Regions from separate parts of the Priestia flexa genome, predicted to be linked through region 2. Evidence: riboswitches for the same ligand, from Rfam matches in the RefSeq annotation. Region 2 holds a riboswitch; each other region holds the start of a gene.
The links. Region 2 has a riboswitch for thiamine pyrophosphate ahead of LZP85_RS03215 (acetylornithine deacetylase). Riboswitches for the same ligand answer to the same signal wherever they lie in the genome.

Region 1: linked by a shared signal. The riboswitch ahead of tenI (thiazole tautomerase TenI) and the one ahead of LZP85_RS03215 (acetylornithine deacetylase) in region 2 are both predicted to bind thiamine pyrophosphate.
Region 3: linked by a shared signal. The riboswitch ahead of thiT (energy-coupled thiamine transporter ThiT) and the one ahead of LZP85_RS03215 (acetylornithine deacetylase) in region 2 are both predicted to bind thiamine pyrophosphate.
Region 4: linked by a shared signal. The riboswitch ahead of thiC (phosphomethylpyrimidine synthase ThiC) and the one ahead of LZP85_RS03215 (acetylornithine deacetylase) in region 2 are both predicted to bind thiamine pyrophosphate.

The regions. Positions count from the first base shown of each region.
Region 1 is NZ_CP090431.1:311,691-317,501, reverse strand. It holds gene thiD (bifunctional hydroxymethylpyrimidine kinase/phosphomethylpyrimidine kinase) at 1-768, opposite strand, end outside; gene LZP85_RS01665 (thiazole biosynthesis adenylyltransferase ThiF) at 789-1,811, opposite strand; gene LZP85_RS01660 (thiazole synthase) at 1,808-2,575, opposite strand; gene thiS (sulfur carrier protein ThiS) at 2,581-2,784, opposite strand; gene thiO (glycine oxidase ThiO) at 2,781-3,908, opposite strand; gene tenI (thiazole tautomerase TenI) at 3,892-4,518, opposite strand; TPP riboswitch at 4,599-4,697, opposite strand; gene LZP85_RS01640 (hypothetical protein) at 4,782-4,982, opposite strand; gene LZP85_RS01635 (amino acid ABC transporter substrate-binding protein) at 5,376-5,811, shown strand, end outside.
Region 2 is NZ_CP090431.1:627,338-633,148, forward strand. It holds gene LZP85_RS03195 (AbrB family transcriptional regulator) at 1-426, shown strand, start outside; gene LZP85_RS03200 (class I SAM-dependent methyltransferase) at 460-1,230, shown strand; gene LZP85_RS03205 (cytochrome P450) at 1,267-2,499, opposite strand; gene LZP85_RS03210 (HAD family hydrolase) at 2,781-3,434, shown strand; TPP riboswitch at 3,741-3,843, shown strand; gene LZP85_RS03215 (acetylornithine deacetylase) at 3,951-5,228, shown strand; gene tenA (thiaminase II) at 5,228-5,811, shown strand, end outside.
Region 3 is NZ_CP090431.1:1,650,449-1,656,259, forward strand. It holds gene parC (DNA topoisomerase IV subunit A) at 1-97, shown strand, start outside; gene LZP85_RS08355 (alpha/beta fold hydrolase) at 271-1,095, shown strand; gene LZP85_RS08360 (YqcI/YcgG family protein) at 1,299-2,066, shown strand; gene LZP85_RS08365 (cupin domain-containing protein) at 2,041-2,352, shown strand; gene LZP85_RS08370 (cysteine hydrolase family protein) at 2,374-2,952, shown strand; gene LZP85_RS08375 (GNAT family N-acetyltransferase) at 3,049-3,543, shown strand; TPP riboswitch at 3,611-3,713, shown strand; gene thiT (energy-coupled thiamine transporter ThiT) at 3,774-4,346, shown strand; gene LZP85_RS08385 (TcaA NTF2-like domain-containing protein) at 4,532-5,476, shown strand; gene LZP85_RS08390 (TcaA NTF2-like domain-containing protein) at 5,506-5,811, shown strand, end outside.
Region 4 is NZ_CP090431.1:267,215-273,025, forward strand. It holds gene LZP85_RS01445 (spore germination protein) at 1-863, shown strand, start outside; gene LZP85_RS01450 (Ger(x)C family spore germination C-terminal domain-containing protein) at 914-1,138, shown strand; gene LZP85_RS01455 (VanZ family protein) at 1,490-1,933, shown strand; gene thiC (phosphomethylpyrimidine synthase ThiC) at 1,972-3,738, opposite strand; TPP riboswitch at 3,856-3,968, opposite strand; gene LZP85_RS01465 (hypothetical protein) at 4,023-4,310, opposite strand; T-box leader at 4,484-4,726, shown strand; gene brnQ (branched-chain amino acid transport system II carrier protein) at 4,832-5,811, shown strand, end outside.

The sequences.
Region 1 (5,811 bases), 320 kb from region 2:
AGGTCCATGCCCGCTTCCAATTTGTAACGTGTCCTTAATCGCAGCATGAACAAAATCTGAAGCAAGCTGAACGGATTCTAGAAGAGTTGCCCCTTTAGCTAACTCGGCTGCTATACAAGCAGCAAACGTACAACCTGTTCCGTGCGTATGCTTCGTATCTACACGCTTATGAACAATTTCATGAAAGAACTGACCGTCGTACACTAAGTCAACCATCTCCTCTTGTGATTTGTCATGTCCCCCTTTTATCACCACATTTTTCACTCCAAGGCTATGAAGACTTTTGGCTGCTTCTTTGCGCTGTTCCATTGTTGTAATTTCATATCCCGTCATAATTTCTGCTTCAGGAATATTAGGCGTCACGACTTCAGATAATGGTAACAGTACATCATTTAGCGCAGCAATAGCTTCTTGCTGAAGTAGTGATTGTCCCCCTTTTGCAATCATAACCGGATCCACTACTACATTTTTCAGTTCATACTTACGTAGCTTATCCGCAACAATACGAATAATATCAGAGCTAAAAAGCATGCCAGTCTTAATAGCATCCGGACGCAAATCAGTAACAACTGAATCAATTTGCGTGGCAATTGCTTCTTCAGTTAACGGATACACACCTTGAACACCTAAAGTGTTTTGAGCCGTTACTGCTGTGATAGCGGACATTCCAAATACCTTACGCTCTTGAAATGTTTTTAAGTCTGCTTGAATTCCGGCTCCTCCTCCGCTATCAGAGCCAGCGATTGTCAATGCTTTTGCTACACTCATAAAAATCTTCCTTTCGTCATTTACCCGATATAACGGTGATAAAGATTCTTTGCTTCTACTGTATCTTTTGTGCCGTGTACAAAGATTCTTCCATCTTGAAACACAACAAGGCGATAATCATCAATTGCTACGGACAAAAGATACGGATTTCGGTCCACTCGGTACCCTTTACCTTTTAAATGCTGTTCTAACTCCACTATGTTAGGTGCTTTTGTTGCCTTTGCAGGGCGAATTTGTACAGTATCACGTCCGCATAGTACCGCTGTTTTTAACTGATTTTCAAATTGAAGCGCAGGAAAAACTGGCTGTTGACCACACGATGAACATTCATCCGATTTTAGAGCATGAACATTTATGGTACGGTATTCATTTCTCCAAACGTCAAATGATACTAGCTGTGACCGTAGCGCCTCATGATCTTCTACAAGAATCTTTAGTGCCTCCGTGACTTGATGTGAAACAACCATTTGGACAGCAGGGCTAATAATCCCTACCGTATCGCACGTAACTCCACCTAAAGGTACTGATTCCAGCAAACATGCTAAGCATGGGGTTTCTCTAGGAACAATCGTATAGCTAATTCCATAGCTCCCCACACATGCTCCATAAATCCAGGGAATTCGGTGTTTTTGTGATAAGTCATTTATCACAAGCCGTGTATCAAAGTTATCCGTAGCATCGATTATTAAATCCACGTTTACCAACAGCTGTTCAATAAATTGAGGAGTCCCGTCCGCTACGTGCGCTTCAATATCAACATCTCCGTTAATTTCGACGAGCCTTTCCGAAGCAGCTACTGCTTTTGGAATACGATTAGCTGCATCCCTCTCGCTATAAAGCTGCTGACGCTGCAAATTACTCCACTCCACATAATCTCGGTCAATTATTGTTAACTTTCCAACTCCGGCTCGAACAAGCGCTTCCGCATTTCCTGTCCCTAACGCACCTGCTCCAATTAATAAGACATGCTTTTGTGATAACTTTTTCTGTCCTTCTTTACCTATTGGAGAAAAGAGCTCTTGACGTGAATAGCGCGCTGTCACCCGATGCTCATCCCTTCTGTTGGGCTACTGGCTACCGCATATTCTTTAAATGGAATGCGACCAGCTAAGTAAGCATCACGCCCCGCTTCGATTGCAAGCTTCATCGCGCGAGCCATTTTTACAGGATCTTTTGCACCTGATACAGCCGTGTTTAGTAGAACACCATCTGCACCTAACTCCATTGCTTTGGCAGCATCAGAAGCTGTACCGATACCCGCATCTACAATCACAGGCACATTAGATTGCTCAATAATAAACTGCAGGTTCAGCGGGTTAATAATTCCTTGTCCTGATCCAATTGGAGAAGCTCCAGGCATAATAGCATGAACGCCTAATTCCTCGAGTCTTCTAGCAAGTACAACATCATCAGACGTATACGTTAACACTGTAAATCCTTCTTTTAGCAATTCTTCACTTGCTTTTAATGTTTCAATTGGGTCTGGCAATAGCGTTTTATCACAGCCAATTACTTCAACCTTGACCATATCACACAGCCCAGATGCTTTTGCCAACTTTGCAATCCGAACAGCTTCTTCAGCATTTTTGGCTCCAGCTGTATTTGGTAAGAGCGTAAATCTTTTAACATCAAGAGCTTCAAGTAAGTTAGGCTGAGACTGATCAAAAATATCCATTCTTCTCACTGCAAATGTTAAAATTTCTGTTTCTGATTCTTCCACTGCTTGACGCTGCGTTGTGTAATCTGGAAACTTCCCTGTACCTAAAAGCAAACGAGATGCAAATTCATATTTTCCTATTTTCAACATAACTTTCATCCTCCTCCTACAAATGAAACAATCTCTAATAAATCGCCTTCTGATAGCAACGCTTTTTCATGATCTTGCTTTTGTAAAATTTTTTTATTTAACTCGACAATAACCACTTTCTCGTGTAAATCTCTTGATTCCAATAGTTGAGAAACCGTCTGAATTGAGGAATCTATATCAACGCTTTTCCCATTAATTATTAAGTTCAATACGTTCCCTCCATTTCTCTTTGTAAGCGAAAAGCCGTAAAAAAGGAATGTTTTGGATGTTCACCCATCATTTGTTCCGCCATAATTTTCCCTGTAATCGCACTTAGTAAAATACCGTTTCGGTAGTGCCCACAAGCTAAGTAAACATTATCTAGCTCAGGGTGCTGTCCTAAATACGGCCACCCATCTACGGTTTGCGGACGAAGTCCTGCCCATGCTTTTTCAAACGATGCATTTGCAAGTGATGGAACGAGAGAAATCGCTTTGCTAATTAGAAATTCAATAGCTTCTGCAGATACGTGCTTCGTGTAATCATGGGCGCGCTTTGTAGCTCCAATCACTACTCTTCCTCCTGCTTTTGGAACAATATAAAATCCTTCATCTAAAAAAATAGTCTTTTGAATGCTTGGCTGATTCGTCGTGAGAGATATACACTCACCTTTAATAGGAAACAGATGCTTTGGATGAATAGCGGCCACCAGCTCTTTTGTCCAAGCACCTGCACTTACCATCACTTGGTCGCTGTAAAAGTTGCCCGCTGATGTCCGAACGCCAACTACCTTTTTGTTATCGTATATAAAGTGATGGACATGACAGTTCTCATAAATTGCCGCTTGATGGTATAAAGCTCCGTGTGCCAAAGCATGAGTTAGCTTAGCTGGCATCAGCTGTCCATCTTTTGGGATGCTAATCGCCCCGTATGTATCAGGGGTTAAGAGCGGTTCAGCTTCACTTGCTGCGTCAGGAGATAACCACCTAACGTCTGAATCCCACCGTCTGTGGCGCTCCGCTTTGTCTTGTAGCACGTTTGCTTCAGCTTCAGTTGTTGCTACTTTTAACAAGCCTTTTTGAATGAGCTCAACATCAATATTTGTTTTTTCTTTTAATTCAGCTACCAGATTCGGAAAAAGTGCTCTACTTCGAATGGCTAGTTCCAAAAGAGGCCCTTCTTCATCAATTTCAGCTTGTGCTCCTAATATTCCAGCAGCTGCTCCCGATGCTTCACAACCAATCTGATTTTTTTCCAAAATGGCTACCTTATACCCCATTTTAGAAAGCTGATACGCGGTTGAAGCTCCAATGACTCCACCACCAATAACGAGCGCATCATAATGTGCCTCCATATGTATCACTCCACTTTCGTAGTTGTTCACCGTATTCCTTTGCCGCTTGTAACGGGTTTTCATCTTTAAATACACCAGCCATGACAGCGACGCCATGTGCCCCTGTACTCAATACCTCTCTTACATTGCAAGGCATAACTCCCCCGATTGCAATTACCGGTATCTGCACTGAATCAACGACTTGTTTCAGCTGTTCAAGTCCCCGAGGTGTTTGACCCAGTTTTGATTGCGATGGATAGATATGACCATAAATGACATAGTCGACGCCTGATTGTTCAGCTTCCTTTGCTTCTTTAACGCTGTGTACAGATTTACCAACAATCAATTGCTGAAAATGTGCTTTTACTCCTTGAGCACTTAGACTGTGATAAGCCAAATGCACACCTTTGACTTGAGCAGCAAAAGCTACATCTACTCGATCGTTAACAATTAGCTTTGAAGCCGGAACTTCTTTTTTCAGGTCTCCAATAAGCACTTCTAACTCTCGTGCCGTTCGCTCTTTTTCTCGAATATGGATAGCTCCTACATATGGTTCAATGTCTCTGATAATTTTCAAAAGCTGTTCAAGAGGCTGTTTCCCTGTTGACACAGCGTGTAACTTGGGTACCATAGCATCCTCACCTTTATTTCGACATAAACGTAAAAAACCACTCTACAACGTAGAGTGGTTTGGCATGCATTAATTATGTAAACATGGCTCATCCACTTCCCTACGCTGGTACAAACCAGATCAGGTTCAAAGGGTCCGAATTTTTCGTCTCAGCCATAAAGGCTCCCCTAGTGATTTTTTCTAATATTTTCACTTTTCATTTAGAAGTATAACATATTTGTGAGTGATTACAACCTACTGGACCGTTTTTCTCATGTATTGAGCTAATAATCTTCGAGCTCTTTTTCTTTTTCCCTATGCTCTTCCCACAGAAATGAGCTCAGTAAGATGGCAAATGTTAAAATATAAAATCCGTAGAATAACAAAGCAGCTATACTGTTGACCATTAAAAAGATAAAACTAATGACTTGTCCCGCAATTGTTACAATCAATAAAATATATTTCCATACTTCACGTTTTCTCATTAAACTTATCTCCACTTTTCAAATCCTAATTTCAATGCTCTTCTCTCTATTATAACAAGTTTCGAGTATGAGTAAGGAATATCTGATCAAAATAAAACAATTGTCCCAAAAACGATAAGAGAAGAGCGTCACGTTTGTTAAAGTATCATCGGCTATCTACTTATTCCCTTTCCTTTTTACCCTTAAACTAATCATCTTAAATGTGCTAAGCCCCCTCTTCCTTTTTTAGTCTTCACCCTTTTTCTGATGGTCTACAAAGTACATAAACCCATTGAGAAAAGCCATACTATCTATTAGAAGTTTTTTTATTGACTTTTAACTTCTTCTTGTTTAATATCAATTACGCTATCAAGAAATATAATTCCTATCAAATTACTGGGGGTTTAACAAAAAATGAAAAAATCAGTTGCATTTTTATTCCTTTTATTAGCGTTCACAGTTGTCCTAGCAGCTTGTGGCTCAAATGACAAAGAAACAAATAACGCAAGTAAAAGTGATCAAGATTTATACGAAAAAGTAAAAGAGGATGGCGTTCTGACAATTGGAACAGAAGGTACGTATCCTCCATTTACGTTCCATGACGACGCTAATAAGCTAACAGGCTTTGACGTTGAAATTGCACAAGAAGTTGCAAAACGTCTTGGCGTGAAAGCTGAATTTAAAGAAACACAGTGGGATGGAATGTTTGCTGGTCTAGACGCAAAGCGCTTTGACATGATTGCTAACCAAGTTGGAATTCGCCCAGACCGTGAAGAAAAATACGACTTCTCTGACCCATACATTGAGTCTGCAGCGGTGCTGGTTGTTCGTGAAGACAATAATGATGTTA
Region 2 (5,811 bases):
TCAGCGATTGCAGGCTATAACTTAACAGCGTGGTGGCCACATCTTGTCTTAATTATTGCGCAAGTAATCATTGCGACAAGCATTGGTTCACGTTTTCACGCTGATATGTTTCAGGGTATGAAGCGAACGATTGGAGTGGCTTTTATTAGCACAATTGTGTTAATTGGTACGATGTTTCTATGTGCATATATCGTATCTGAGGTTGGAGGCATACCATTTATTACAACAGCACTTGCTTTTGCTCCAGGAGGAGTTGCGGAGATGGCGACCACTTCTGTTGTACTAGGAGCAGATGCACCGTTTGTTGTAGCTGTTCAAGTATTTCGTATTTTAATTGTTTCGCTGCTATTACCACCAATCTTTAGATGGTTCTATCAGGTTGGGGAGCAGAAAGTTCATGCTCATGCTAAGGTTCAAGAAAGGTAATAGCTGACTTATGAAGAGAGGTAGTGGTGGGAAATGAATCATGAAAAAGAGCTAGTGGTGAGTCAATTTGGCAGCAATGCTAAAAACTATGTGAAAAGCAAAGGCCATTCCAAAGGAGCTGATTTAGCTTTCTTAACAGAAGTAGCGGCTGATTATGCCGGAGAAAAAGCCTTGGATATCGCAACGGGTGGAGGCCACGTAGCTAATAAGCTTGCCGGTTTATTTGGTGAGGTAGTAGCTTTTGATCTTACTCCACAAATGCTCCTTTATGCAGAAGAATTTATCAAAAATAACGGTCATGAGAACGTATCGTTTGTCCAGGGTGAAGCAGAGAAACTACCGTTTTTAGATGAAGCGTTTAATCTCGTAACGTGCCGAATCGCTCCTCATCACTTTACCGATGTGCAAAGCTTTGTTAACGAATCAGCTCGGGTATTAAAGAAAGACGGAGCGTTTATAGTCGTGGATAACGTGGCGCCAGAAAGTGACGCATATGATACTTTTTATAACGAAGTGGAAAAGAAGCGAGATCCTAGCCATAAGCGTGCTTATAAAAAGACAGAGTGGTTTAAAATGTTAGAGGGAGCGGGCTTCACAATTGAGCTAATGACGCGCTTTCCAAAAACATTTCTGTTTGATGATTGGTGTGAAATGATGAAAGTACCGCTAAACGATAAGCAAGAGCTCATAGAAAAGATGCTGCGTGCTTCAAGTGAACTGAAAACGTTCTTTCATATTCAAACAGACGGTAAAAGCATTCAATCGTTTCAAGCAGAATCCGTTTTAATTGTTGCGAAAAAATAAGAGAAGCCGTGCTCCTGTGAGAGCGTGGCTTTTTAGTTAGCTATATACTTTGACCGGTAGGCGGACGAGCGTTTGACCCGTTGCCGAAGCGGTTAGGTTGTCTTCTAATATAAAGTCTGAAGCGGGTTCAATTCCTGAAAAAATTTGGATAAAGGCTTCTAGCGCCACTTGCATTTCAAGTCGTGCTAGCGGAGCACCTAAGCAAAAGTGAGGACCGTTTCCAAAGGTTAAGTGCTTTTTATTGCTTGAACGATGAATGTCGAGCGTAAAGGGATCGTTAAACATTTTTTTATCTAAATTAGAGGCACTCATCCATGCAATTACAACATCCCCTTTTTTTAAAGGCACTCCTAGTAAGTCGTTATCCTGCTCGACTGTTCGGTCTCTTCTAGAAATATGAAAGCGATAGCGAAGCATCTCTTCCACGGCTTTTGGTATGAGGGACATGTCTTCACGTAGTTCTTGATATAAAGAAGGTTGATCGTATAGTAATGAATAAAACGTATTGGCGATAGCGTGGCTTGTTGTTTCAACACCAGCTCCAAGTAAGAGCATGGTTGTTTGAACAATTTCTTCGTCTGTGAAACCTTCTCCATCTATATTGACTTGAATTAAATCCGAAATAATGTCATCTGCAAGATTTGAACGTTTTTGAACGACAAGTGGATAGAGATATTCAAAATATTCTTTAGCTGCCTGTTGTTTTTCTTGTTCGAGTTCATGAAGGCGCTCTTTATCGTAAGGTTGAAATAATACGTCTATCCAATGTTTGAACTGGTGACGGTCTTCAATCGGTACGCCGAATAAATCTGCAATCACGTAGCTAGGTAAAGGCGATGCAAAAACTTCGACAATATCTACAGTTGTATTCGCTTCGATGTCTTTGACAAGATTAGCAGCAATTTGACGAATGCGTGGCTCCCAGTTCTTTAAGCTACGTGGTGTAAAAGCAGCAGAAAGTAAAGAGCGTGCTTTACGATGATCAGGTGGATCTAACAGCGTTAGTTTGGTAACTCCAGAACGACTCTCATTGGCTTTTTGACTCCCAACAAAAATGGTTGTTCGTGGTCCCTCGCTTGAAAAAAACTCATAGTTGCTTAGAACTTCTTTTACATGCTTATATGTAAAGACGTTCCATGTATTTGTTTCTTCGTGAAAATAAACAGGGTGTTGATTTAGCATTTCTTTGTACCAATCAATCGGAAAAAATTCTTCTGAACGCGTTTGGAATTTTGGTATCTCAGTTACCGGAATTACTTCTTGTTTCATTGTTCGTTCCTCCTTCTATAGAGATGGAAAAGAGTAAATGCTCTCTAAACTTTTTGTACATACAGTTCGATAAAATGAACCTATAGTTCAAAATGTACCTTAATTATATAGGGGGTATTGTTTGCTCATCAACTGAAATAGAAAAGTTGAGCGTAAAGAAATAGAAAAATGTAAATGATATCCATATGTCGATGTGCTAGCTGAAATATACATTTGTAGCTCTACTCATAAGAACGTGATAGGATATTAACTAGAATTGAGATATAAAGGCGGTATGAAAGATGATTAAAGCAATTGTGTTTGACTTTGATGGATTAATTGTAGATACAGAATCAGTTTGGTATGAAGTATACTGCGATATGCTAGAACCTCGTGGCGTACATTTGAAAATTGAAGAGTTTGCGTCTTATATAGGAACGGATACTAAAGCGCTTTACGACTTTTTATATGAGCAGTTTGGTCGTGAATTAACGAAGGAAGAAATTGCAAAAGAGTCATTAAAGCGTCACCAAGAAAAAATGAAGCAGCTTGCAGCTCGTGAAGGCGTTCTTGAGTATTTAAAAGAAGCGAAAGAATTAGGACTGAAAATTGGTTTAGCTAGCAGTTCAGACCGTGCATGGGTTACGTCGTTTTTAAAGGAATTAGATCTCCTTGGTCATTTCGAAGTGATGCAAACGCGTGGCGACGTGGAAAAAGTTAAGCCAGATCCAGCTCTTTATAAGCAAACAGTTGAAAAGTTAGGCGTAAAACCTTCTGAAGCCATTGCTTTTGAAGACTCAGCCAACGGTGCAAAAGCTGCGATTGCTGCGGGTTTACAATGTGTAATTGTGCCGAATCGTCTCTCTGCACATTTGACGTTTGAAACGTATCACTTACGCATTGCCTCTATGAAAGAGAAGTCGTTGCAAGAAGTAATTGAACAGGTAAGTCATTAAAAAAGTGGAGCTAGCATTAGCTCCACTTTCTATGGTTCTAAGTGTATTTTTGGGAACGGAATATGAGGCGGTTGTATTACTGTCCAACTTGTCAAAAGAAGTAAGTATAGAAAAGGAGGGATTTTAAGCTGAATAGCTCGTCCCTAGTCTTCTATACTTAGTAGGCATCCGATAGAATTAAACATAACGCTATTGTGGCTTTGAAGGTCAAATTAGAATTCTGCAAATTGTATTGAACTATATAAGGTAGTGTGGTACAACTAATAGAGGTAATAATCAGATAGTTTTACAAAAAAATAGTCATTATCAAACCACTAGGGGTGCTTTTCAAAGCTGAGAGAGACGCTTGTCTTAACCCTTATAACCTGAACTAGGTAATACTAGCGTAGGAAAGAGGTATTGTGTGCTACATCTATGACTTTTACGTGATGTAAGAGGGATACATGTGTATATTCAAGCGCTTCTTTTCTATGAAAAGAAGCGCTTTTTTATGTGGTTTAGAAGGAGGGAATTGGCATGAATATTACGGATGTAGTAAAGCAAGTAGATGACAAACGAGATGAGCTTATTGAACTTTTGACCAAGCTCATATCTTACAAAACACCAGCACCACCTGCACGTAATACAAAAGAAGCGCAGAGCTATATTGCGCGGCTGTTGGAAAGCTATGGTTTTGAAACAGATATGTGGGACGTGTATCCAAATGATCCTAACGTTGTTGGAACATTAAAGGGAACAAATCGAAGTGGGTACCAGAGCTTAATTATTAATGGACATATTGATGTTGCAGCTGTTAACGAAGACGAAGGATGGAATGCTGATCCGTTTCAAGCGAGGTGCGGTGAAGAATTTATTACGGGGAGAGGCGCTGCCGATATGAAAGGCGGACTCGCTGGTGCGCTGTTTGCTATTAAGCTTCTACGTGAAGCTGGAGTGGAGTTTCCTGGTGATTTAGTGTTTCAGTCAGTTATCGGTGAAGAGGTTGGAGAAGCAGGTACCCTTGAATGCTGCAAGCGAGGATATAGCGCAGACTTTGCGGTTGTGGTTGATACAAGTGATTTGCAAATCCAAGGTCAAGGTGGAGTCATTACCGGGTGGATAACTGTGAAAAGTAAGCAAACATATCATGATGCCACAAGAAGACAAATGATTCATGCCGGCGGCGGTTTGTTGGGAGCCAGTGCAATTGAAAAAATGACGAAATTAATTGGTGCACTACAAGAGTTAGAGCGCCACTGGGCTGTTGTCAAAAGCTACCCTGGCTTTCCGCCTGGAACAAATACAATCAATCCAGCGGTTATTGAAGGTGGTCGCCACGCAGCGTTTATCGCAGATGAGTGCAGGCTGTGGGTGACCGTTCATTATTATCCAAATGAATCGTATGAAGAAGTAGCGAAAGAAGTAGAAGACCATCTGTTACAGGTTGCAAAAGCAGATCGGTGGCTAAGAGAAAATCTCCCAACGTTTAAGTGGGGAGGAACATCAATGATTGAAGATAGAGGTGAAATTTTCCCTGCATTTGAAGTAGATAGAAATCACCCAGCAGTTCACTCGTTAGTCAGTGCTCATAGAGAAGTGACAATGAAAGAAGCGAAAGTCAACGTCTCTCCAACGGTTACGGACGGTGGCTGGCTAGCTGATGCAGGTATAGCTACAGCTATTTATGGCCCAGGCGAATTAACGGAAGCACACGCTGTTAATGAAAAGCTGTCCGTTGATCAATTACTCGATTACACGAAAGTGATGGTTCAGTTTATTTATGAGTGGCTACATACAAAAAAGGAGAGTGCCTAATGAGATTCAGTGAACGTTTATATGAAAAAGTAAAGCCTATTTGGAAGCAAACGCATGAGCATCCCTTTGTAAAGGGGATGGGAGAAGGGACGTTAGAGCAAGAGAAGTTTCGCTTTTATATGGTACAAGATTACGTGTATTTAATTGATTATGCGAAGCTATTTGCACTTGGAGCAGTAAAAGCAACAGATGTTCAAACGATGGGGAAATTTGCAGCGTTATTACATTCAACAATCAACGAAGAGATGGAGCTACATAGACAATATGCAAAACGTTTTTTAATTACTCCTGAAGAACTAGAAACAGCAGAGCCCGCGCCAACAACGCTTGCTTACACGCACTATATGCTTCACGTTTCTCAAAACGGAACGCTAGCTGAGCTTGTTGCCGCACTGCTCCCGTGCATGTGGAGCTATTGGGAAATTGGCAAAGAGCTTTCCACTCAGCCTGGAGCAGCTCATGAGCTTTATAGTGAGTGGATTCACATGTACAGCTCAGCTGAATTTGGTGAGCTTGCGATTTGGTGCATTGATCTAATGGATCAGCTAGCAGAAGGAAAATCAGAAGCAGAGCTTAACAAGCT
Region 3 (5,811 bases), 1.0 Mb from region 2:
GCGACCAAGCGATCGCTATAGCAACGGTTCATTTGCAATCGATCAAGCGGAATCCGGGGACGTTATTGATATGTGGATTGAAAAAAAAACAAAATAATAAACTAAAAAGAGCGCTGTTTTGCAGCGTTCTTTTTAGTTTATATAAATTCTATATAAACTATGTTCTAGATAATCAATATAAATAAAAAATAGCAGCTAAGAAAATATCAACATGAATAGAGAATATCAACATAAAAATAAAGTAGGCATAATGAAAGGAAGTGTATTTTTATGGGATATTACCTTACCGTTGATCAAAAGGGTACGAAAATATATGTTGAAGACATTGGAAGTGGAATGCCTATACTGTTTCTTCACGGCTGGCCAGTTAATCATAAAATGTTTGAATATCAGTTTAATGAGCTTCCGAAACATGGGATTCGCTGCATTGCAATAGACTTACGCGGGTTTGGAAAATCAAGTCGACCGTTCAAAGGCTATACATATAACTCATTAGCCGACGATGTTCGAGCAGTTATTCACGCCTTACAACTTTCAGTTCTAACGTTAGTTGGTTTTTCAATGGGAGGAGCAATCGCCTTGCGGTATATGAGTAGACATTTAGGGTTTGGTGTGAACAAACTGATTCTAGCTGGTGCAGCTGCCCCTAGCTTTATTAAAAGAGACGGTTTTCCTTATGGACTTTCTAAGGGAGAAGTAGATAGCATCATTCAAGCGACGTATCAAGATCGACCAGCTATGCTCGCCGATTTTGGCCAGAAATTTTTTAATTCAAAAATTAGCTCTTCTTTTAGAGATTGGTTTCAATTACTAGGTCTAGAAGCTTCGGGTCACGGAACGATTAAAACAGCAAAGTCACTGCGTGATGAAGATCTCCGTGAAGACTTGAGTCAAATTTTTGTAAAAGCGTATATTTTACACGGAAAGAAAGATCAAATTTGTCCGTTTCCTTTAGCTGAAGCCATGCATAAAGGAATTGAGGGTTCAACGTTAATTCCTTTTGAAAAGAGCGGTCACGGCCTTTTTTACGATGAACAAAAAAAGTTTACTGAAACCTTAAAAGACATTGTTTATTCTGCTGCGAAAAGAGGTTGACTGCAACGAGGATATAAAATTATGGTGATAAACGGTCTTCTATAGGCAAATCGGTGGAATTCCTACCAAAAGCCTTTCTTTCTAAAAGTTTACTTATTTCCTATTCCGGTCGTTTGTGAATTTGGAAAATACAAGGAAAACGAACATAAAGCGTCCCTGTTTCTAATAAAAATATATGGTGGAAATCTGTAAGGAGGGTTTTAATGGGAAATAAAAAGCTATTCAATAGCAAGGAAATTATGGATTCGCCTATTGTTCCTGAATGGGGAAAAGCGGTTTTTAGTGATTTTAGTCAAGACATGCTTTCTGAAGAGAACCCTTTCCCCTGCATTTTAGGAGTAGAGGGATTAAAAAAAGATTTGCTGCGCTTTGCGTTTGTGTCTTCACCATATAATTATAAAGATATCAGGCTCTGTGCAGATGCACTTAAAGAATATATGTCATGCTTTCGCACATTAGGTCGCTATACATCATTTGTTGTGTTCTTTGAGCCTGAACATAAAAAACGTACGATGACTCAGTATGAAACGATGTTTTGGGATACGCTCACATTTTTACATCGAATTGATGGAAAGCCTTGGCCCGAAGAAATCCCCAAAAACCCTAACGATCCTCTATGGGAGTTTTGTTTTGAAGGTGAGCCAATATTTGTTGTCTGTAATACGCCTGTACATGAATTACGAAAAAGCCGAAAGAGCAGCAGTTTCATGATTACATTTCAGCCTAGATGGGTGTTTGAGGGAATGACTCCTCATACAAAAATGGGACAGCAAGTTCAAAAAACGGTTCGGAATCGACTTGAAGATTACGACAAAGTTGAAGCGCATCCTCATCTAGGATGGTATGGAGATCAAGAAAATCATGAATGGAAGCAGTATTTCTTGCGAGATGTTAACAACTCGTTCCCAACAGAATGTCCATTCAAGCTAAAAAGGAGTGAAAGAGATGGAGTTAAAAAAAGCCTTTATTAAAAAAGGAATTGGCGGTGGTCTTGAAGAAGTTATACATGAACTACTTCCAAAACATACCGGTTATGTAGAGGTTCAACATGATGTTGCAGGGCAGGAACACCCAAGTCATACTCACCCTACCGACGAGATTCTTCATATTATTAAAGGATCTATTTATTTTACAGTTGAGGGAGAAACAACTCGGTGCGAAGCGGGAGATCGTATTTATTTACCAAAACACACAAAGCATGCGTCAAAAGCTGATGTGAATGGTTGTACGTATGTAATCTCCATTTTAAAATTTTGATGAAAGAAGTTGATGACTGGAATGATTCAATCAAACCCTGTTTTAATCATAATAGATGTACAAAAAGGTTTTGAACAAGATGCTTGGGGAACTCGTAATAATATTCATGCAGAAGATAATATGCTCACTCTTTTACAAGCTTGGAGGAGACAGCAGTTTCCGGTTATTCATGTCCAGCATGCTTCAAAAAGCGAAACATCTCCTCTTTTTCCAGGGACGGAAGGGTTCCGTTTCAAAGAAGGTTTCGGTCCTGTTGGTGATGAATACTTAATTCGAAAGCATAAAAATAGCTGTTTTATAGGAACAGAACTGGATAACTATCTAAAGGAAAACGGATACGATACGCTTATACTAGTAGGTTTAACAACGAACCATTGCGTCTCTACAACGGCACGCATGGCAGGAAACTTAGGTTATCGCACTTACGTCATCCACGATGCAACTGCGTGTTTCAATCTGTTATCATATGACGGTGAAACAACTTTTGCAGCAGAAGATGTTCATCGCTTAAGCTTATCATCTCTTCACAATGAATTTGCAACGGTTACTTCAACATCCGAAGCCCTACGCGTACTGCAATCCTATCAATATATAAAATGAGGCCTGATGCTTTTGCATCAGTTTTTTTTGTGTAGATTATTCTGACAAAAACAAGTACAATAGAAACATCATTTTGAAAAAGGAGCACGATACATCATGACAGTAATTAGAAAAGCTTTAGCAGAAGACTTACCTACAATGGTGGCTATTTATAATCAGTCAGTACGCCAAAGCGCAGCAACATTTGACTTAACTCCTGTAACAATTGGGCAACGTAAAAGCTGGTTTGAATCTCACGACCAAAGTCAACTGTTTCCACTGCTTGTTGCTGAACGAAATGGTGAAGTAGCTGGATACGCATCTTTGTCTTCCTACCGTGATAAAGAAGCATATATTCGAACAGTTGAACTCTCCGTTTATGTAGATGAAGCTCACCAAGGATTTGGAATTGGTAAAAGGTTAATGGAAGCTATTCTAGTACAAGCAAAAGAGTTAAATCATCACGTTGTTATTTCTGGTATTACAAAAGGAAACGATAAAAGTATTAAAATGCATGAACAGTTTGGATTTACCTTTTGTGGGGAATTTAAAGAAGTAGGATGGAAGTTCAATCAATGGCAAGATGTTCTGTTTTATCAACTGATTCTTTAAGTGAAATTAAATAGTATCTTGTTTGAGAATTATGTTATAATAGAAAGCGTTCTAATAATACATATCAACGTACCACAGGGGGAGCCTGAATGGCTGAGAGTGAACCAATTGTTCTGACCCTTTGAACCTGTTAGTTAATGCTAGCGTAGGGAGTGTGGAGCGTGCAGCTTGTGCTGCCTCCTGTGTTTGTCGTTGAATACTAATGATTTTACAACAGGAGTGAAAAGACGATGAACAAAGGAATGTCTTTACAAGCGAAAATTGAAGTGGCAATCTTTGCAGCTCTAGCAATGATAATTGATATATTGCCATCAATTACAATTGCACCTGCCGTGTCCATATCATTTTCCATGGTACCAATCTTCATTATTTGCTTTCGATGGGGATTTAAATCAGGCGTGGTAGCTGGATTTTTGTGGGGATTGCTACAAGTTGTCACGGGTACTGCTTATGTATTAACACCTCTACAAGCATTTATCGAATATTTTATTGCATTTGCATTCATTGGTCTAGCAGGGCTATTGTCTGGTGCTATTAAGCAGAACTTAGCTACTAACAATCGAACAAAAGCATTTACATTTATTATTTTAGCAATTGTTATCGGCAGCGTTGCTCGCTATTTTTGGCACTTTGTTGCAGGGATTATTTTTTGGGGCTCTTATGCACCAAAAGGAGTATCTGCATTATGGTATTCATTTACGATGAATGGACTAGCAATGGTGGGATCCATGATTGCTTGCCTAATCATTTTAGCCGTATTAATTCCGTCTGCTGCAAGAGTGGTATTAAATCGCGCATCATAAATAAAAGGAATGAAACCTATAGGAGTAACATCCTATAGGTTTTTTGCGTTTTTAAACCAATTTACATGTTTTCAGTGTTTTTGTTCTTTTTATGAAAGGGTTGAGGGTTTTTTTGTAGAATGGTATACTAGGTCTGTTTGTTGGAAGAATATACATACCATTTTTTGTAGGAAGGAATCATGTTAATGAACAAACGTAATCTCCTTTACATGACGATTGCAACATCCCTTTTACTCGCAGGATGTCAGCAAAAAGCTCAAAAAGCAACTGAAGTCGATACGGACTTGATGATTGCAGGAGAGATAGAAAGTCATGATCAAGAAGCAAAGAAAGATGTTGTTGAAAACCAGTACAGATATGATATTTCAGATACAATAGATGAAAAAATAATCTCGCAGTTTATGAATAGCTACTTCAAGGCTTTACATGATGGAATCCTTCATAAATCAGCTAAGTCAATTCAGACATATATAATAGAAGATAGTGAGTTTTATAAACAGCAAGTAATGAAAATTGATAATTTTTCGGAGCAAGGAATTCGTCAAGAACTAAAGACGTTTCAAGTTGTGAACTGGTATGAAGCTGAGAAAAATCAAATAAATTTACAAACGTTTGAAGAGGTCACCATCCATCAACCTAATAAAAAGGATTATACAAAGAGTATTAATCAATTGTATACGCTAATAAGCGATCAAGGTACATTGCGAATTAAAAGCGTAGAGCCGTATACAATGGATAAAGCAGAAGAAACGAAGTCAAATGCACCAGCTATTACAAGAGCAGCTAGCTTAAATGAATATAACGGTAAATGGTCCACTGCCAATTCTGACTTAAAAGGTGCTCCAATCGTAGAGTTTTATGCTTCTTCTAGCTCAGAGGCTACGGTGAAGATTCATGCCTATAAGCCACCAAATTCAGTAGAAGTAGCTACAGTAGAAGCAGAAAACATAATTTTTAAACATAACCAAGCTGTTATTCATTACGATACGGACAATAATGGAAATAAAGGAACAATTGTCGTGACCCTAAAAGCAAATTCTCTTTTTGTTATTCATCATTTAGAAAAGGCTTCTGAGTCTAAATGGATGATTCCTGCAGGCGCATTTGAGCTGTCCACGTTTGAAAGTTAAACAAGATAAAAGAAAAAAGGGGGATTCAAATGGGAAATCTATATATGGTGGCCATAATTTGTTCCCTGTGGCTTGTGCTGTCAGCATGTAGTGAGACAAAGTCTGCTCCGGCTCCGACACCAAAAGAGCCTGAATCAGAAGCTACCGTTCTGGTTGATGTCGATGAGTCTGCTAATGAGACACAAAAGAGTTCTTCTCTTCCCGTTGTGACAAATGAAGAAGCCAAACAGCTTGCTACAGATTCGTTGAAAAATGTTATCCAAACATTTGATACCTTAGGTAAACAAGAGGGATGGGACAGTGAAGAGAAACCAGCAGATTTTCAATTGCTAAGC
Region 4 (5,811 bases), 360 kb from region 2:
AAAAGTATATTCAAGAGTACTTAGACTATACAAGTGATTTAGGCGAGCGCTGGCTAACTTTTAATGGTAAAAAAGCGCTTTTAATGTATTTTGTACCGCTCATGGATTCGGTGAAATTAAACGAACATGTAATTAAACCAATGCTTCTTGAAAAGGAAGGAGACCCAAAAGAGGTTATTCAAATCGGTTCCGTTAACGAATCTCAGGATTTGCATGAAATCATTACGTTGCTCTGTCGCGGAGGAGCTATTTTATTTCTTGAAGATACACCCATTTTATATGTAATTGATGCTACGCTTCCTGCATCTAGGGAAGTTAGCCAAGCAATCGATGAAAAAGTTGTGCGCGGTTCTCATGAAGGGTTTGTTGAAAATCTAGATAAAAACATAAACTTAATGCGTCAGCGTTTTTTAGATGGAAGCTTAATCGTTAAATACCTTGAAGTCGGTACAATTTCGCGCACGAGAGTAGCTGTTTTATACCTTAAAGGAATTTCAAATCCAGAATACTATGAAGAAGTATTTCGACGATTAGAATCAATTGACGTGGACGCTGTGGAAAGTGGCAGTATTATTGAAGAAGCGTTAGAAAATTCACCTTTCTCACCATTTCCACAGCTCCTTAATACAGAAAGGCCAGACCGCGTGATGGGAAATTTATTAGAAGGAAGAATTGCAATTATGACAGCAGGAAAATCATCCACAATTGTTGCGCCTTCTTGCTTTTTTACATTCTATCAATCACCAGAAGATTATAATACGCGCTCTTTGTACGGCTCTTTCTTTCGATTGTTGAGGATCTTTAGTTTTTTTGTGGCAATCAGTCTACCAGCATTATATATTGCTACGATTTCATTTCACTAAAAGTCAGTATTACTGAGTTTACGTATGGAGAAGTTGGATCAGAAGATCTTATTAAAGAAATTGAAAATCATATTAACAAAAATGTTCAAAATAAAGCTGAGAAAGTTGTCGAAAAGCTTCAAAAAGCAAACTGTGATTTCTTAGAGGTAGGAAGAGAACTAATGGCTTACCACCCCGATGTATGGAAAGAATTAGAATGGAAAAAGGATTATGCTCAAATTGATATTAAACCGGATGTAACCGTTGAAGTGATTCATAGAGGAATCATTAATTAATTACAAGAGGCTGAGACGTAAGTATTTCAGTTAATGATATATCCCAACTATCACAAGTTAACTGCTTTTGATAGTTTGGGTATTTTTTTGTTGGCTCGAAAACAAGTTTAAAAAACTAATGCAAGGGAACGAACTTGTTCTTACAACCTAGCTATTATAACAAAGTAATGATTCATCTTTGAGAAGGAATCATTTCATTGTGTCCCAGTCTCTTTATTTTTAAAGTTTGATATCCAGAAAAAGAGGTAACGTGATAGGATAAGGTAAGCTGAATGTTTCATAAATACATAGCATGTACAATATGATAGAAGTAAAAGCAGACGGCAAGGACAGAAAAGGTGTGGAAAAAGCATGACGGATAAGACAAAGAAAAAAGTAAAACAAGGATTGTTTTTCCTGTTTATTATATATGGTGTGGCACTTATTTACGTAACGCTAATTAAAGAAAATGAGCAAGTATATGGGCAAGCTATGAATTTAAGCTTATTCAGTACAATTAAGCTCATGTGGGACAGTGGAAACTTGGAGCTAGCAGTGGTGAATGTATTAGGTAATATTGTAATGTTTGCTCCGGTTGGAATGTTTATACCACTTTTTATGAAATCATTTGATGGATTTATTCAAGTGTTTGTGACGGGTTTTTTAATTAGTTTTACTATTGAAATTTTACAATATGAGTTAACAGAGCGAGTCTTTGATATTGATGATATTCTATTAAATTCAATTGGAACACTTGTCGGATGGATTTTAGTTAAGCTGCTCTTTTTCTTTAAAAGACTTATTTTGAAACAATAGACACCGAGATAAATAGCTACCTATCTCGGTGTTTTTTATTAAGAGTAAAGTTTAGATCCTTTTTCAATAAATTCCTGTGATTTTTCTTTCATGCCTTGTTTAGCGAAATCAACGAGCTGTTTTTCATCCGCTAGCTGTCTAATATCGTGAGAAATTCTCATTGAACAGAACTTAGGTCCACACATGGAACAGAAGTGAGCGGTTTTAGCACCTTCTGCTGGTAGTGTTTCATCATGGTATTCTCGAGCTCGGTCAGGATCTAACGATAAATTAAATTGGTCATGCCATCTAAACTCAAATCGAGCTTTTGAAAGCGCGTTATCACGAATTTGGGCACCTGGGTGACCTTTTGCAAGATCAGCAGCATGAGCAGCAATTTTATAGGTAATTACACCTTCGCGAACATCTTCTTTATTCGGGAGGCCTAAATGTTCTTTTGGGGTTACATAACAAAGCATTGCTGTACCAAACCACCCAATCATTGCAGCTCCAATACCAGACGTAATGTGGTCATAGCCCGGTGCTATATCAGTTGTTAGTGGTCCCAGGGTATAGAATGGTGCTTCGTGGCAAACTTCCATTTGTCGGTCAACGTTCTCTTTAATCAGATGCATTGGCACATGTCCAGGACCCTCAATCATTACTTGAACATCATGCTTCCACGCAATTGTTGTTAATTCGCCAAGCGTATCAAGCTCTGCAAATTGAGCTTCGTCGTTCGCATCAGCAATTGAACCAGGGCGCAGGCCATCTCCCAGTGAGATTGAGATATCATATTGCTTACAAATTTCGCAAATCTCTTCAAAGTGTGTATACAAAAAGTTTTCTTGGTGATGTGCTAAGCACCATTGAGCCAAAATGGAACCACCCCGTGAGACAATACCGGTTGTTCGCGTAGCAGTTAGTGGAATATAGCGCAACAGTACGCCTGCATGAATTGTAAAGTAATCAACTCCTTGTTCTGCTTGTTCAATGAGTGTATCACGATAAACCTCCCAAGATAGGTCTTCTGCTATGCCATTAACTTTCTCTAAAGCTTGATAGATTGGGACAGTGCCAACAGGAACGGGTGAATTTCGAATAATCCATTCGCGCGTCTTATGAATGTCTTTACCAGTTGAAAGATCCATAATTGTATCTGCTCCCCACCTTGTAGCCCACGTCATCTTTTCAACTTCATCTTCAATTGATGAATGAACAGCAGAGTTTCCGATATTTGCATTAATTTTCACGTGAAACTTTGTTCCAATAATCATTGGTTCAACTTCTGGATGGTTAATATTGCAGGGAATGATTGCACGCCCTGCTGCAACTTCTTCACGAATCGTTTCTGCACTCATTTGCTCACGAATTGCGATAAATTCCATTTCAGGAGTGATAATTCCTTTTTTTGCATAATGCATTTGGGTGACGTTTCTGTCATCCTTTGCTTTTTGTGGTGAATAATTAATAAGGGGAAAGCTTTTCGTTTCGTTCCGTTGATCGCCTTCTTTATAGCCGTTATCTCTTGCTTGAACGGTACGGCCAGCATAGGAAAAAGTATCGTTTCGTTCTGCAATCCATGGTTTGCGTAAAGGTGGCAGTCCTTTTTCTAAATCTACACTATAGGCTGGATCGGTGTATACGCCGCTTGTATCGTAAACGCGAACGGGGGTGTTTTGCTCTTCACCGCGGTCGTTTACAGTGGGGGAAAGGTGGATTTCGCGCATCGGTACTTGAATATCACTTCGAGTCCCTTGCACGTATACTTTTTTACTGTTTGGAAACGGCTGTTGCATTGAAATGATTACTTGTTCTTTAGACATACTTATTCCTCCATTATGCTAGTAGATTTTGAGAAAATAAGCTATACCGAACAAAAAAATCGGGCTCTATGTAAGAGCCCGATGGAATAGACAAAAAAGAAAACAGCATAAAACACCGTTCTTTCAAGACTACTTCCCTACGTTGGTATAACCCAAATCAGGTTCAAAGGGTTAAAGAGCACAATAACTCTTCTCTCAGTCTGTGTAATCAGACACCCCTAGTAGAAAATCATTTAATTGACGACTTCATTCTACCATCATTAGGAAAAAATGCAAGCGGTTATTTATCTTTTTGCTGCTTCAAATGCAATAACAATAGCGGTAATAATATGCATAACCATTCCCACAACTGGGATTACGCCGACAAATGATGTCACCATACCCAAAATATTTCCGTAAGCTGAACGACCTTCTTTATGAGATAAAAATAGAGCAATTGCATGTAGGAAAAAAGCAAATACTAAAGGTCCCCATGAAAAGCTTATGATGAATGCACCACCAATTAGAGGAATACCTAAAAATGCTTCATACCCAGCCGTTAGCCATTTCATAACACGTACATTTCCGCTCATGTATAAGAGCCTCCTATTAAGTAATGTAGTAGTATATACGAACGAATTAGCTAGAAGTTTCATTTTATAGACTGACTATTAATGGGAAAAAAAATAATTGATAAAATATTTTAATTTTTGTATACAAATCTGAAAAGTTTTGTTAGAATATTTTTATTCAATTAAAACACCTTATAAATTCGTTGAAGAGAACGAGTAGGTTATGAAAACTGTTCCCCAGAGAGCTAACGTTTGCTGAAAGTTAGCGTACAGTTCCTAGCTGAAAATCATCTCTGAGAAAATATGCTGAAGCTTTATAGTAAGTATATTCGGACGTCCACCGTTAGAAGGAACACGTATGAACACGTACGTTGGCGAGTGCTGCTGTTTTTAGCAGAACGAGGGTGGTAACGCGAGAATTATATCTCGTCCCTTTTTAGGGACGGGATTTTTTTGTGTATAAAAAGGAGTGATTCGAGTGGAAAGTGATATTGACATTAGACAGAAAAATCAGCAGTACAAACAATCTAGGAGGAACTCACATGAATGCTTTATCAAGAAAAGATACACTGTTTATTAGTTTAATGCTATTCTCATTATTTTTTGGAGCAGGAAACTTAATTTTCCCTCCATTTTTAGGACAGTCTGCTGGAAGTGAATTGTGGCCAGCTGTTACAGGCTTCATTTTATCGGCTGTGGGGCTACCAATCCTGGGTGTCATTGCTGTAGCAAAATCAAATGGTCTTCAATCATTAGCAAACCGAGTCCACCCAGTTTTCGCCGTTGTATTTACGGTCATGATTTACTTAGCAATTGGACCTTTTTTAGGAATCCCACGAGCAGGAAGCTTAGCATTTGAAATGGGCGTACAGCCTTTTTTACCTGAAGGAGTAAATGTAAAAGCCGCGCTGTTTGGATATACGTTTTGTTATTTTGCACTTGCTTACTGGTTAGCTTTAAAGCCTTCAAAGCTTGTTGACCGCTTTGGGAAAGTATTAACGCCAGTTTTATTAGTTCTTATTTCACTTATTTTTATTCGTGCCCTTTCTTATCCTTTTGAGCCGGCTGGTCAACCTGCAGGTAACTATGTGACAAAAGCATTTGCTACTGGATTTACCGATGGTTATGCGACCATGGATACAATTGCTGCGCTAAACTTTGGAATTGTCATTGCAATGGCTTTGAAGCAAAAAGGAATGACTAGTACGAAAAGTATTATGTCATCATCTATTCGTGCAGGAGTAATTGCAGGAACGTTGCTAGCTATTATTTATCTTATGCTGGCATATTTAGGATCTGTTAGTCATGCCAATGCAGCAAATGGAGCAATAACGTTAACGAACATTGTATTTACGCTTTTTGGACCGTTCGGAGCTGTTCTATTAGGAGTTGTATTTACGCTAGCGTGTTTAACAACTTCTGTTGGATTATTAACCTCATGCAGTCAGTATTTTGAGCAATTAGTACCGAAAGTATCATATAAGGTTTGGGTTAGTACAATTGCCGTATTTAGTTTACTTGT